DNA from 2 places in the Pseudoselenomonas caprae genome. Region 2 is predicted to be linked to the other one. Evidence: riboswitches for the same ligand, from Rfam matches in the RefSeq annotation. Region 2 holds a riboswitch; the other holds the start of a gene.
What was found. Region 2 has a riboswitch for thiamine pyrophosphate ahead of thiD (bifunctional hydroxymethylpyrimidine kinase/phosphomethylpyrimidine kinase). Riboswitches for the same ligand answer to the same signal wherever they lie in the genome.
Positions count from the first base shown of each region.

Region 1: another riboswitch for thiamine pyrophosphate. It lies ahead of thiC (phosphomethylpyrimidine synthase ThiC); the one in region 2 lies ahead of thiD (bifunctional hydroxymethylpyrimidine kinase/phosphomethylpyrimidine kinase).

Region 1 is NZ_VTOZ01000003.1:100,064-107,569, forward strand. It holds gene FZ041_RS02230 (alanine/glycine:cation symporter family protein) at 1-1,102, shown strand, start outside; gene FZ041_RS02235 (protein-tyrosine phosphatase family protein) at 1,259-2,290, shown strand; tRNA gene FZ041_RS02240 (tRNA-Pro) at 2,330-2,406, opposite strand; TPP riboswitch at 2,545-2,645, shown strand; gene thiC (phosphomethylpyrimidine synthase ThiC) at 2,694-4,001, shown strand; gene FZ041_RS02250 (universal stress protein) at 4,104-4,484, shown strand; gene FZ041_RS02255 (CBS domain-containing protein) at 4,560-5,006, shown strand; gene FZ041_RS02260 (AI-2E family transporter) at 5,051-6,109, opposite strand; gene FZ041_RS02265 (M48 family metallopeptidase) at 6,212-7,285, opposite strand; gene FZ041_RS02270 (nucleoside/nucleotide kinase family protein) at 7,434-7,506, shown strand, end outside.
Region 2 is NZ_VTOZ01000010.1:29,968-37,473, reverse strand. It holds gene FZ041_RS06225 (4Fe-4S dicluster domain-containing protein) at 1-81, shown strand, start outside; gene FZ041_RS06220 (formate dehydrogenase subunit gamma) at 83-772, shown strand; gene FZ041_RS06215 (methyl-accepting chemotaxis protein) at 897-2,459, shown strand; gene FZ041_RS06210 (hypothetical protein) at 2,634-3,233, shown strand; gene thiD (bifunctional hydroxymethylpyrimidine kinase/phosphomethylpyrimidine kinase) at 3,239-4,699, opposite strand; TPP riboswitch at 4,757-4,860, opposite strand; gene FZ041_RS06200 (SLC13 family permease) at 4,905-6,440, opposite strand; gene FZ041_RS06195 (M48 family metalloprotease) at 6,954-7,506, shown strand, end outside.

The DNA of each region.
Region 1 (7,506 bases), on a different contig from region 2:
GTCGACAAAGTATGCAGAATCGGTGCTGGCGGTCAAATATCGTGAGACCAACAGCGTGGGTGAGATGGCTGGCGGCCCGATGTATGCGATGAAGAATGGCTTCAAGAACAAGTATATCGGCCGTGGACTGGCGGGCTTGTTTGCCTTCTTTGTCGTGGTGTCGTCCTTTGGTATCGGCAATATGACCCAGGCCAATTCGATTTCGGCGGCGCTCTTGACGAGCTTTGACGTACCAGCCTGGCTGACTGGCCTGGTGGTAGCCGTGCTGGCTCTGTCGGTGCTGCTCCGTGGCATCCATAGCATCGGCAAGGTATCGAGCGTGGTCGTGCCAGCGATGGCGGGCTTCTATTTTGTGGTGGCACTCATTGTCATTGTGGTGAATTTTGAAGCAGTGCCGGCTGGCGTGGCGGAGATGTTCCGCATGGCGTTCTCCTTCGATTCGGTGGCCGGTGGTGTTGGCGGCGGCATCGTTGCCTCGATGCTGACCTCGATGCGCTGGGGTGTGGCCCGCGGCGTATTCTCGAATGAGGCTGGCCTGGGCTCGGCACCAATCGCGGCGGCTGCTGCCCGGACGGACCACGCGTCCCGCCAAGGCTATGTCAATATGACGGGAACATTTTTTGATACGATGATTGTCTGTATGCTGACGGGCCTGGTCATCGCTTCGTCGGGCATGCTCGGGACGGTCGATCCTGCGACGGGCAAGATGGTATCGGGCGCCCAGCTGACGATACTGGCGTTCAGCTCGGTGTTCGGTGAGTATGCCAAGCTGATCGTCTCGGTGGCACTCGCATTGTTTGCTTTTTCAACGATTCTGGGCTGGGAATACTATGGCGAAAAGGCGCTGGAATATCTCGTCAGCAACCGCAAGGCAATCATGGGGTATCGTGTGCTGTTCAGCTTGGTGACCTTTGTGGGAGCAACGACAGCGTTGGAAGTTGTCTGGAATTTTTCGGATACGATGAATGGCCTTATGGCGATTCCGAACCTTATCTGCTTGTTATGGCTGAGCCGCGATATCGCGGAAGAATGTTTTGACTTCCAGGCAACAGTGATCGAGCGTGAAAAACAGGGAGAAGATGCTGATTGCCAGAAGGTGTAGTAAATGAATCAGGCAATGCTTAGATGACATGGAGGGACTGTCGCTGCGGCGGCAGTCTTTTTTGGTGGGTACAGCAAAGTGTGCAGGATTTAGTATTGACAAAATTGCGCAAAAGAGTATACCTAAAAGAGAATAGTAAAAGGAGCTGAGGTTTCAATGAAGTTGCATTTGGTAAAAGAGTTAGGGGTATCCCTTGGGGCTGCCTTGCTGGTCATGGGGGTGCCTTGGACGGCAATGGCCGGAGAAGCACAGGATGTGCAGCCTGCTGAGCGGGTGGTGCCGTCTGAGTATCATGGCTACATGTGGCGGATCGATTCCAAAAACAAGGATATGCTGCCAAGGAATTTCCGTATGGCAGATGGGGCGTTTCGGAAAAAAATATCGGCAGACAAAGCCGGGAAAGGGGTTATTGCGTCACCTTCGCGGCAGGGACTGGAACAGCTGGCTATATCGGGCAGTGCAGAATTTTCGGCAGGCGAATTCAAGGCATTGCAGCAGACTTTGCAGCAGAAAACACATGGTCCCATCTATGTGATAGATTTACGGCAGGAATCGCATGGATTATTCAATGGCGATGCAGTCAGCTGGTATGGAAAGCGCGATTGGGGCAATGTAGGCAAATCCCGGCAGGATGCCTTGACAGATGAAGCACAGCGGTTGCAGGATGCGAAGGGGAAAATACTCTTGCTGGCGCAGCTGGATAAAAAGAAAAAGCCGCTTCATCCACAGTTTGCGAAGATAACAGTTGTCATGAGTGAGCAGCAGCTGGTAGAAGGCGCAGGCTGGCATTATCTGCGGCTGACGGATACGGATCATGTATGGCCGGCAGCAGAAAATATAGAGCGGTTTATTGACTTTACCTGTAAGTTGCCCAGGGATGCTTGGCTTCATTTCCATTGCCAGGCAGGGATGGGGCGTACTACTGCCTATATGGCTATGTACGATATGATGAAAAATCCTGAGGTGCCACTGGAAGATATCTTATCGCGGCAGTATCTTCTGGGTGGTGCATATGTGGCACATGTGTCGCTGAAACCGGCATCAAATGATTGGAAGCAGACCTATTACCGGCAGAAGGCTGGGATGATCAAAAAGTTCTATGCATATGTGCAGGAAGCCCATAAGACGGGGTTTGCTTTGAAATGGTCGCAATGGCTCAAAGATCATGGCGATGACGCAGGTAAATAAAAAAGACAGCAACCGAAGTTGCTGTCTTGATGATTCAAATGGTCGGGATGACAGGATTCGAACCTGCGGCCTCTTCGTCCCGAACGAAGCGCGCTACCAAACTGTGCCACATCCCGTGAGTACATGAAATATTATACGCAGAATAACGGGGACTGTCAACACCTTTTTTATATTTTTTTTACTTTTTAGCGATAAAAAGTAATGGTTGCATAAATTGAGTGTATTTGCTACACTATTAGCATCAATTGTATATTTTTATTCACTAGGGGCGCAGACTTGTTCTGCTGAGAGACTTATGTCGACCCTTGGAACCTGTTGGGTTAATACCTGCGTAGGGAAGTGAGAGGCAAAGAATACCGCTTAGCTCTATGCTAGGCGGTTTTTTATTTTAGGAGGTAATGATATGGCAACGCAGATGCAGATGGCACGGGAAGGCAAGATCACGGAGGAAATGAAACAAGTGGCAGCTGATGAAAAACTCCTGCCAGAGGAGATTCGTGCCAAGGTAGCTAAAGGTGTAGTGGCAATCCCGTGTAATATCAACCATAGGGGGCTTCAGCCGCGCGGTGTGGGCGAAGGTCTCCGGGTAAAGGTCAATGCCAATATTGGCACGTCGAGTACCTATCCGGATGTAGCACCAGAGCTTGAGAAGCTCAAAGAAGCCGTCAAATGCGGAGCAGATGCGGTTATGGATCTTTCGACAGGCAATAATATAGATCAGTCCAGAAAGGAGATTATCGCTCATTCGCCGGTCATGGTTGGTACGGTTCCCCTCTATCAGGCAACGGTACGGGCAATCAAAGCGCATGGCGCAGTAGTAGAGATGACCGAAGAGGATATCCTGGAGACTATTGAGCGGCAGGCAAAAGATGGTGCGGACTTCATGACGCTTCACTGCGGGGTGACGCTAACGGCAGTAGAACGCATGCGCAAACAGGGACGTATCATGGATATTGTCAGCCGTGGCGGTTCGTTTATTGCTGGCTGGATGCTTCATAACGAGCGGGAGAATCCGCTATACGAGCATTTTGATGCGATTCTTGACATTTGTGAAAAATACGATGTGACCTTGAGCCTGGGGGATGGCATGCGTCCCGGCTGTACGGCTGATGCCACCGACCGTGGCCAGCTGACTGAGCTGATTACGTTAGGCGAGCTTGTGGATCGCGCTTGGCGTCGTGGGGTACAGGTCATGGTCGAGGGGCCGGGACATGTTCCCTATGATCAGATTGCTGCGAATATGAAATTGGAAAAACGTCTGTGCCGCAACGCACCGTTTTATGTTTTGGGGCCGCTCGTGACCGATATCGCACCAGGCTATGACCATATTACGGCGGCAATCGGTGGTACGCTGGCAGCCGTAAGCGGTGCGGATTTCCTCTGCTATGTGACGCCGGCTGAGCATCTGGCGCTGCCGACTATTGAAGATGTCCATACCGGCGTGATTACCTCACGGATTGCGGCTCACGCAGCGGATATGGTGCGCGGAGTTCCGGGGGCGGTGGAATGGGACCGCAAGATGGCAGAAGCCCGCAAGATTCTTGACTGGGAGGAACAGTTGAAGCTGTCTATCGATCCGGAGCTTGCACGCAAAAAGCGAGGCGCACGCAACAAAGCAGGCGAGGAGGCCTGCTCGATGTGCGGGGATTACTGTGCGGTGAAGATCATCAGCAAGTACTTTGACAAACCGCAATGTCCCTGTGAGGATTGATGACGGAACAATTGAAAAAATTCAGTCTAAAAGCAGGAATCATCCGGCAAAATCCCGAATATAGCTATATAGAATAAAACAAACTCGTTAGGAGGTTTTGTTATGGGGAAAATCAAAAAAATCCTAGTGCCGGTTGATGGTTCCGTCAATGGCTGCAAAGCTGTCGATGAGGCGATTTTCTTTGCCGAGAAATGCCAGGCGGATCTGGACTTCGTCTATGTAGCCAGCAATATCAATAAGGATATCCCGAGCCATATCGTCTTCGATCGCATCTGGGAGAAGATTCCCGATGATATCAAGGCCGCGAAGCATGTTGAGACGGGCAATATCCCGAAGGCTATCATCCGTGTGGCCGGTCAGGAGCACAGCGACATGATCATCATGGGCAGCCGTGGCCTGGGCCTCTTCAAGGGCGCGCTGATTGGCAGTGTCAGCCAGAAGGTCATTGAGGAGTCGCCGATTCCGGTAATGGTCATCAAATAAAGTGTTGTGGCAGCTGCCAGTGGATTCCCGCTGGCAGCTTTTGTTCTTGTGTTTGCAACAGGGAAGGTGTTCAGCATGCAAGTCAAAGATATCATGACCAAAAACGTTATCACTGTAAAACCTGAAGCAACGATCCGTGAGCTGGCCGAACTGCTCGTGACGAAGAAGATCTCTGGTGTCCCTGTCGTGGATGAGACGGGCAAGGTCTGCGGCATCGTCAGCGAAGGCGATCTCATGCGCAAGGAGATCGCCCCGGAGATGCCCGACGAGCTCTGCATCCTGGGAGCGGTGATCTATTACAATGGCCTGCAGGAGTACCGCGATGCTTTCCGCAAGTTCTCCGCGTTGACCGCCGAGCAGATCATGACGGAGGAGGTCATTGCGGTCAAGGCCGAAGATGAGGTCAGCAAGATTGCCAAGCTCATGCATGACAAGCATATCAAGCGCTTGCCGGTGCTCGATGATGCCGGTGCACTGATCGGCATTGTCAGCCGTACGGACATCGTCAAGATGCTGCTCTGAATTTCCGGCAAGAAAAAGGAACTGCCTGCAAGAGACAGTTCCTTTTATTTTTGTGTTTCGGTGGGTTTCTTGGCGAGCCAGCGCGATTCACGCTGGAGTTTTTTCTGCAGCAGCCGGTTTTCGTAGATGTCCTCGATGACCAGCTTGCAGATGACGATGAAGGGCACAGCCAGGAACATGCCGGTGGCGCCGAGCAGCTCGCCGCCGAGGATGATGCCGAGGATGATGGCGATGGGGTGCAGGTTCAGCGACTTGCCGATCAAGGTCGGGTAGACGAGGTTGTGGTTGATCTGGGTGAGCAGCAGGTAAAAGCCAGCGGTCTGCAGGGCGATGAAGGGCTCGACGGTGGCAGTCAGCAGTGTGCCGAAGGCTGAGGCGACCGTCGGGCCGAGCACTGGAATGAACTCCGCGATGCCGGATACCATGGCGAAGACCGAAGCATAGGGCAGATCGCGCACGGTGAAATAGAGGAAGACAATGATGCCGGTGATGAGGCAGATGACAAGCTGGCTGCAGATGTAGGTGCGCAACGCGCCCAAGATGTTGTTGAACAGCTTGAGCACGCGGTCGGTATCACGCTGCGGGAAGCGCGTGACCAGATACTGCTTGATCTCCTCGCCGTCCTTCAGCAGGTAGAAGGTCACGAACAGGATGATGACGAAATCGATGACCTTGCTGAACAGCGAAAGCAGCAGCTGCAGCGAAGACCGGAGGGCTGTGATGCCGGTGGATTTGATTTCGCCCCAGACATTGCCGAGCTCATTGTGCAGGAATTCGGACTCCTGCAAGAGCGGCAGGTTCTGGAATTTTTCCGTGATCTGCGGGAAATCCGTGATGAAGCGGGAGAAGGTCGGCACGAAGCTGCTGGAGACGAGGCCGAGCAGCACAAAGCCAAGGCCGACGAAGGCCGCGAGTACAAGGCCGGCGGCCAGCGCCCGCGGCAGTCTGCGGTTCAGCTGGTTGACGGCTGGCAGCAAGAGCAGCTGCAGCAGCAGGGACAAAAAGATGATGAAGGCCAGCTGCGGCATGAACCAGAAGGCTGACAGCAGCAGCGTGAAGAAAAGCCCCAGCAGGATGGATGTGCGGTAAGCGCGTAGATGCATAAATGCTCCTTTGTGTGAATCGTGTGGAAAGAATCGTGTTATCTATCATTATAGCAAACCAGGTCAAAAAGAAAAGCCTCCGGCAACGGAGGCGGGAAAGGTTCATTTGATGGCGTTGAGACGTTCGGCCAAGGTGCTGGCGCTTTCGTCGCCGCTGACACAGGTCATGATGGGCTGGGCCCCGAGCATGACGGTGTTGCCATCCACATAGGCCCGGCGCTTGTCGTGGCCGTTATGGTAGGCTGCCGCCAGGTTGCCCATGACGAAGTAGGAGCGCTCGCGTGCGCTCATGCCGCCAGCCGCAGCCGGGGTCGTGAAATCCTTGGTGTTGATGCGGATGAGCCCGTCTTTGTTCGTGACATGGTTACCGCTGTAAGACGAGAGCTTTTTGACGTAAGCGTCGCGGCGGTCGTCATCGGCGGGATGGTCGGAGAGGAATTCCTGCACAGCGGAGGCCTTGCTCTTGGAAAGGTCGAGGACGCGCTGCCAGACGGCAGCTGTCGCGCCGGGGTTGTAATTGGTATGGGTGATGTAGTCGAAGGCCAGGGCATCGGCTTCGTTTTCCATCGGCTTGGTGATGTGGCGGTTGTTGATGACCTGGGCGACAAGAGCGCCGGCCTGGGAACCCGTGGCGGCGCCAAGGATCTGCATGTTGAGCGAGTTGCGGGCACCTTTGACCGGGTGATCCTTCTGCCCGTGTCCGAGCTCATGGGCCAGGACGACGGCAATCTCGTCTTCGTTGGTCAGCACGTTGTAGAGCCCCGTGTTGACACTGAGGTTGTGGCCAATCGTGCAGAAGGCGTTGAAGCCCTTCTGGTTGTTGATGAAGTAATTGTAGGGCTTGTTGTATACGGAAGAATCGACGGCGCCGATTCCTGCCGTGAGGTTGGTCATGATGCGATCGAGCTGCTGGTTGAGCGCCCAGTCCTCATTCACGCCGTATTGTTTTTTCATCTCGCGGAAGTATTCCTGACGTCCTTCCTCGGAGTCATTGTACTTGCGCAGGAGAGCATCGAGCTGCGAATGGGCGGCAACACCGCCGACGATTGCGCCGAGGATGCTGGAGGTACCGGCTTCTGCGGCCGGAGCTGGGACTGTGCCGAAGGATAGCGGGAAGGCCAGCAGGCTGGCGGCAATTGTTCCCGTAATCAGCTTGCGCAATTTCGTAGATTTCATGTATAATTCCTCCTGTAGATGTTTGTTATCCTTTGCTATTATTATAACGGATTTTTGTCGGGAAAGGTTAAGGGATTTGTGAGAATTAATAGAAATTTAACTTGCGGATGACAGGCATCGGTTAGGTGTGAACAAGGAGGCGGGTTTCATGGAAGAAAAAGCTTGGCGTACCCTGCGGCTGACCATAAACGGGTTGGGGCATATGGTGCGATATAATCAGG
Region 2 (7,506 bases):
CTGGCCGGAGCTGGTGCCATCGTTGGCGTGCTCGGTATGGCAGCACTGAAAGGCATGACCAGCAAGAAGGAGGGGAAATAAGATGCTCGTAAATAAGAAATACATCAAGCGTCATAAGATGGGCTTTGTCTATTTTCACTGGATCAATGCCATCAGCTTCTTCCTGTTATTCCTGACGGCACTGCCGCTTTATACGGATACCTTCCGGTTCTTGTATGACATGTTCGGTGCCGCGACGCTGCAATACGCACATCGCGTCTTTGCCGTCATATTCATTGCTAATCCGATTATCGGCCTGGTAACGGCTCATGATGGCATCCGCCGTCTGGTCAAGGAAGTCCTGAGCTTTGGCCGCGATGATATCGTCTTCAACCAGAAGTTCCCGGCTGAGCTCATCGGCAAGGAACCCGAGGGCATCCCGCCCCAGAGCTTCTACAACGGCGGCGAGAAGATGAACATCTTGCTGCAGGCTGTCATCTGGGCGCTGCTCGTCATATCGGGCGCTGTGCTCTGGTTTGGCGAAGGGCTTGTTAGCCCGGCCATCCGTACTTGGATGATTCCCTTGCACAGCATCTGCGCTGGCTTTGGTTTTGCTGCTGCTATCGGTCATATTTATCTGGCGCTGGGCGTCAATCCCGATTCGATGCAGGGCATGTGCGATGGTACGGTCAAGGCCAGCTATGCGGCCAAACATCATGGCAAATGGATTGATGAACTCGTGGCTGAGGGAAAAGTCACGCGCGAAGAAATCAAGCAAGCCGTGAAAAACTAAAAAACAAAAGGAAACAGAAAATTCTCACACAGATGTGATAAAAGTCACACCTGTGTGAGAATTTTTTTGTTATACTATTGGCAGGTATAACTAACGAGAGACAGGGAAAGGGAGCGTGAAGGAATTGAATCAGCAAGAGACCATTGCATATTTGATTCAACGGCTTTTGGCACGGGTATTTGCCATTGTCGTTGGTGTAGTAGTTATCGTAGGGATAAGTTTGTACCTGTTTACAAGTTATGTTGCTGTGGTAAATGATGCCGGCGTTGTGCGCGGCGGTTCGCAGCGCATTGTCAAGCAGGTGCTGGCCGGGGCTGATGCCAGCCAGACAACGCAGAAAATCGAGGGACTGCTCAAGGATTTGGGCAGCCGGGTGCATCTGGGCAGTTTCCCTGGTAAGCGCGATGCGGCGGAAACCTATTGGCAAAACGAGGTGAAGCCGGCGATTGCCGAGTATGAGCAGACGAAGAACCCGGCCCATCTGCTCGAGGTCAGTGAAACGTATTTTGGCAAGACCAATGAGATGGTCGAGGCTGCGCAGACCTTGGTCGACGTGATGGCGGTACTGCTGTATGTACTGCTTGCGGGCTTCATTGCTGCGGTAGGTCTGGTCCTGCGCCGTGTCTATTATACGTTCCAGGAGCGCGTCGTGAATCCGCTGGCGGCGCTGGAAGACAGTGTCAATAAGCTGGCCAACGGCCATATGACGCAGAAGTTCAGCTATCCGCGTCAGGATGAAATCGGTGCGCTGTATGAGCTTTTGAACAAGATGCGCACGGCAATCCTCGGCTATGTGCAGGATATCGAGAAGAATCTCAATACGATGGCTGCTGGTGATCTCGTGACGACCACCGATATGAAGTATATTGGTGACTATGAGCCGATCCAGCGCAATATCAACCACATCCGCCAGACACTTTGTGCGGAAATGGAAAGCATGGGTGATATGGCTGAGCAGGTAGCGGTAAGCTCTGGTGAAGTATCGAAGGTTTCCCAGAGCCTTGCCGAAGGCGCAATGTCGCAGAATGAAAGTGTGCAGAATCTGCAGAACAAGATCCATGCGACAATGGCTGAGAATGCCAAAGTGGAATCCTTTGTCGAGCAGGCCCGCCAGTCAAGCCGCTTGACGAATGACAGCATCGAGATGAGCCGCCGCCAGATGGATAATGTCGTGGCTGCCATGCACGATATCAGCGCGGCTTCGGAGGAGATCCGCTCGATCCTTGGGACGCTCGATGAGATCACGGGGCAGACGTCGCTCTTGTCACTCAATGCTTCGATTGAGGCCGCTCGCGCTGGCGAGGCTGGCCGCGGCTTTGCCGTGGTCGCAGAGGAGGTACGCAAGCTGGCCGAACAGTCGGCACTCAGCACTCAGAACATCCAGATGCTCATCAACAAGGCCCTGGCAGCAATCGAGAGCGGCACGAAAGTCGTTGGTACGGCAGCTGATTCTCTGTCAGGGATTACCGAAAATACCGAAGCGGTCAATACGGTTATCGAACAATTGCAACGGCAGAGCCTTGAACAGCAGAAGATGATGGAGCAGGTGAACAACCTCTCCCGCGATATCCTCGGCGTTGTCACGGACAACTCGGCGGTTTCTGAGGAGTGTGCGGCATCGAGCAATGAATTGTCGACCTTCTCGGATTCGCTCAAGGACAGTGTTGGCAAATTCCGCACAAAATAAGCGATTTATGTAGAAATATGTAAAAAAATCCCCTGCGAAAGCAGGGGATTTCGTTTTGATAGCGAATATTATAAGTTACCAATAGAAGTACCATGAAGAAATTCAAATCGTTGATTTTTCCCAAAACTATTCAAGGAAGATAGTTGAATTATTATGAAGAAAGGAGGAAGAACGATGATTTGCAGAAAGTGTGGCAAGGTATTGGATGAGGGCGTAAGATTATGTCCCTTCTGTGCAGAACCGGCTGATGATAAGGAAGAACAGCCGGCAAGCGAAAAAGTGAAGCTCAAAGAGCTGGCGGCGGTGCCTGCTGATAAGGCCTGCCTGCTCCAGGAGCTGCAGCGGCTGCGTGAGTATTTCCTGCATAACCGTGGCAAATATGGTGTCATGGAAGATCTCTGGCTCATGCAGATGAAATGGCAGGCACCATCGCTTATGCATTGGATGCTGGGCGGCTGCCTGGCTACCGTGGTGGTGTATATGATGCTCTATGGTGCAGGTCTTATGCCGCAGGTCGGCTGGTCGTTGTTCTTCATCCTCTGGGGAATCGTTACTTGTGGCGGCTATATCCGTTCCGGGCGTGACTACGAGGCGCGCCGGCTGAAGTTCCGCCAGGATTTGCAGGTGGTGGAAAATGATGTACGCCAGTATTATAACAAGGCTGACTCCTGCTTCCTGCCGCTTGATTACTCTGATCCGCGGGTAATCGGTGAACTGATTGACGGCATCAAGGCCGGGACCATCCAATCGTTTCAAGATTATCGGATAAGCTGAAAATATCAAGGGAATTTACAGAGTTGCCAGCCATGATGTAAAGGGCCAGCGCCATGGCCGAGATTGAGGCCGGCCGTTAGGGCTCCCGTTAGATAGTCCTTGGCTGCCTGTACGGCCTGGGGCAGGCTGTATCCCTTGGCTAAGTGGGCTGCGATGGCCGCAGACAGGGTGCAGCCAGTGCCATGCGTGTTGGGATTGTCCACGCGTCGGCCGGGCAGCCATAAGGGGCCGTCAGCTGTATAGAGCAGATCATCGGCATCGGTTGGGCGATGACCGCCTTTGCATAGTACGTTGCAACCATAAGCCGCCTGGAGTTTCCGGGCGGCTGTTTCCATATCTGCCTTGTTCGCGATCGAAAGTCCGGTCAGCGCTTCGGTTTCCTTAAGGTTCGGGGTTATCAGCGTCGCTAGAGGGAATAATTGTTCCTTTAAGGCGGTAATCGCATCTGTGGACAATAGATGGGCACCGCTGGTGGCAATCATAACCGGGTCCACCACGATGTTTTTGGCTTGATAATGGCGGAGCCGGCCGGCAATCACAGCGATAAGGGGGGTGGAAAAGACCATGCCGGTTTTCACGGCGTCGGGGAAGATATCGTCAAAGATGCTGTCCAGCTGCGCGGACAGAAAATCTGGAGTAGAGGGGGATACACCAGCTACTCCGGTGGTGTTTTGGGCCGTCAGGGCGGTGATGGCGCTCATGCCGTAGACGCCGCAGGCCAACATGGTTTTCAGATCAGCCTGGATACCAGCGCCGCCGCTGGCATCGCTGCCGGCAATGGTCAAGGCAGTTTTGGTGAGGAGAGCGGAAAGACGCTGGCGGAGCCGGGTGGCTGCTGCTCGTATATCCGGGGCGGCAAAGATGGCGGAGATGACCGCAGCGCCGGATATGCTGCTATGCTGCAGCTTAGAGATATTTTTTTCATTTATACCGCCGATGGCCACTACGGGAATAGAGACGGCGGCACAGATCCGTTGCAGTTCGTTGTGGCTTATTTCGCTGGCATTAGCCTTGGAATCGGTGGGAAAGACGGCCCCCACGCCTAAGTAGTCGGCGCCGTCGTTTTCGGCTGCTAAGGCTTGGGCGGTGGTTTTGGCGGAAACGCCTAAAATCTTATTCGGGCCTAGCAGTGCGCGGGCTTCTTTTACCGCCATGTCCTGCTGGCCAATATGTACGCCGTCGGCATCACAGGCCAGAGCTATGCCGATATTGTCGTTGACGATAAAGGGGACGTTAAAAGCATGGCATAGTGCTTTGATTCTCTGGGCCTCCTGCAGGAAGCAGTCCGTGTCCAGATTTTTTTCGCGCAGCTGGATCATGGTAACACCGCCCAGCAGGGCTTCTTTTACCGCCTGGGCAAGGGGCTTATCGCCCAGCCAGCGCCGGTCAGTGATGGCATAGAGGGGCAGGGCCTTACGTAACGCACAGGCTTTGGTGATGTTGTTCTGGCAGAGACTTAGTGACATCGATATTCCTCCTTTGGGGCAACAAAAACAGGGACTATCCATTTCGGATAGTCCCTGTGAATCTTTTTGCATACTTTCCTACGTTGGCATTATCCAAATCAGGTGCGGTCGAAGTGCATAACTTCCTCTCAGCCTGTCTGCAGGCTCCCGTGTATCGTTTTGCCTCTACTTTACGCCGCGCGGGGATTTTTGTCAAGGCAGGCTTTTAGCCGACGACCCAGCTGACGAAGTAGATAACCAGCGGAATCGTGACACAGGCGATGCCGACGACGTCGATGATGACACCTGTGTGGATCATCTTAGTGATGGGGATATAGCCCGATGCATAGACAATGGCATTGGGCGGTGTCGATACTGGCAGCATGAAACCGAGTGATGCCGCCAGCGCAATGCCGACCGATACCGGAACCGGGCTAAGGCCAGCCGATACGGCTGCTGTGATGGCCAGTGGGCCAATCATGTTCGTAGCTGCTGTATGGCTCGTGAGCTCAGAGAGCAGCAAGGCCATGACGGAGAAGATTGCGACCATGCCAACCTGTGACGGAGCACCGCCCATCGAGCTGACGATGAGGTCACCGACCCACTGCGAAAGGCCGGTCTTGTACATCATGCCCCCCATGGCCAGACCACCGCCGAACAGGATCAGCGTGCCCCATTCGATACCTTCCATGGCCTCCTGCCATTTGAGTGTGAACTGGCGCTTTTCGAAGTTGACCGGCAGGACAAACAGGATAAGAGCACCGGCCATGGCAGCGACGGCTTCCGGGAACAGCCTGTTGTACATCTTGAGTGTCGGATCGGTGCTGCCAAGGGAAATCGAGAGGATGCCCGGCGTTACCCAGAGGGTAACGGCCACGATAAAGCAGAATAATGTGTTCTTCTGTGCGAGTGTCCAGCCGCCAAGCTCGGCAAGTTTGTTCTTGATGAAGGTATCCGCGCCATCGATGCGCTCGACATCAGCCGGGAACATGCGCGACAGTACGAAGGCCGCAATGACGAAATAGACGACCATCGCGATGAAGCCCCAGGTCATCCACTCAAAGAATGATATATGGATGTCACACATTTGGTCAAGGAAACCGAGCATGATGAGGTTCGGCGGTGTGCCGATAGGCGTCAATACGCCGCCAATCGAGCAAGAGTAGGCTGTCATCAGCATGAGGCCCGTAGCGTATTTGTATTCGTGCAGGTCGATCTCACGGCCATTGGCGGCAAACATCTCCTTGATGGAGGTCAAAAGGCCCAAGCAGATCGGGAACATCATGGCTGCCGTAGCCGTGTTGCTGACCCAGCCTGAGCAGAGCGCGGCGGCAAGGCCGACGGCCAGGAAGATACGCTTGGGGTTCGAGCCGACCCAGGAGCGCGAGAGCAGCCAATAGGCGAAGCGCTTGTCGAGGCCATGGGTCATCATGGCCTTGGCCAGGATGAATCCGCCCATGAACAGGAAGATCATCGGGTTCGCAAAGGCGGCAAACGCAGTGCCGACTGGCACGACGCCAGTCACGACCGCCAATGTCGGTCCGATGAGCGAGGTGACCGGAATGGGTACGGGCTCTGTGATCCACCATATAGCCACGAGTACCATGATTGCCAGCAGCTTATGGGCTGGTACGGTCAGTCCTGCAATCGGGGTCAGAAAGACCAAGAGTGCGAGGATGGGTCCGCCGAACAGGCCGATAGTCCGGCGCTTGCGGTCAAAGGCCTGCTCGGCCCGCTTGACGGCAAGTGCTTCTTTACTCATCTTGTCCAAGATACATGCGCCTCCTTTTATGATATGAAGCAATAGAATGATTTCCACAAATTGTTATTACAATTTATTATATTTCTATCATAAATAAAATTCAGTATTTTTTCAATAGCCCAGGCTGATTGGTTCGATTCTATTTAGGCATAGTATGAAAATTAAGATAATTATTCAGCAATAATGAAAATAAGCAGAGGGGCATAAAAAGAGGAAGCCCGTGAAGTGGGATTGTACTTCACGGGCTTCCTGGGAAGGGATGATAAAAAATTTGAGAAATGGGAAGCAAGAAGGGTGGGATTAAAACCTTCTTGTTTAGGGACGCCAATGAGATCGTACCCCTGGGGGATTACCAGGTATATCTCTCATCGACAAGTTTATTATAATCGGTCATTATGAAAAGAGTATGTAACTCAGGTTACGGAAAAGACAAAAAGTAAAAGTTTTTTCGCGTTCTCACGATTTTTTCAAGCCGCCTGTGCTAAAATAAGGATAGATTCCAAAAGAGATGAGGTGATTTCCTTGCGTTATACCAAGCGCTGGAAACGTTGCCTGACGGCTATGGTCCTGTCGGGTGTCATGATGGCTGGCACATGGCTCACGCCGTTGCCGAAGGCTGAGGCGGCAGATGCCTGGGCCATTGCCGCACAGGCTCTCGGGGTGCTCGGAGCTTATCAGTCGAGCCTGTCGAGTATCCTTGCGCTCGGCAATGATGCTCAGGCGCAGATCCAGAGCCAGCGGCAGGATATCCAGCAGAATGGCATCGACCCCAACCGCAACGATGTGCAGGTGGTCGACAGTGTCATGCGCCAGCTGGTGGAGCAGGGCGACTATGTATTGAAGGCCAATAGCCTGCCGTTCTGCTGGACGGTCAACAACAGCAGGGATTTCAATGCGGCCTGCTATCCCACGAACTATGTGAGCGTCAACAAGGCACTCGTGCGCGGCTTGAACCTGGAGCCCGATGAGCTCGCCGCAGTGTTGGCCCATGAGATGACGCATGGCATCGAGCAGCATAGCGCGCATAACTACGCCAAAGCCGTGGCTCAGTACTATGGCATGGCTT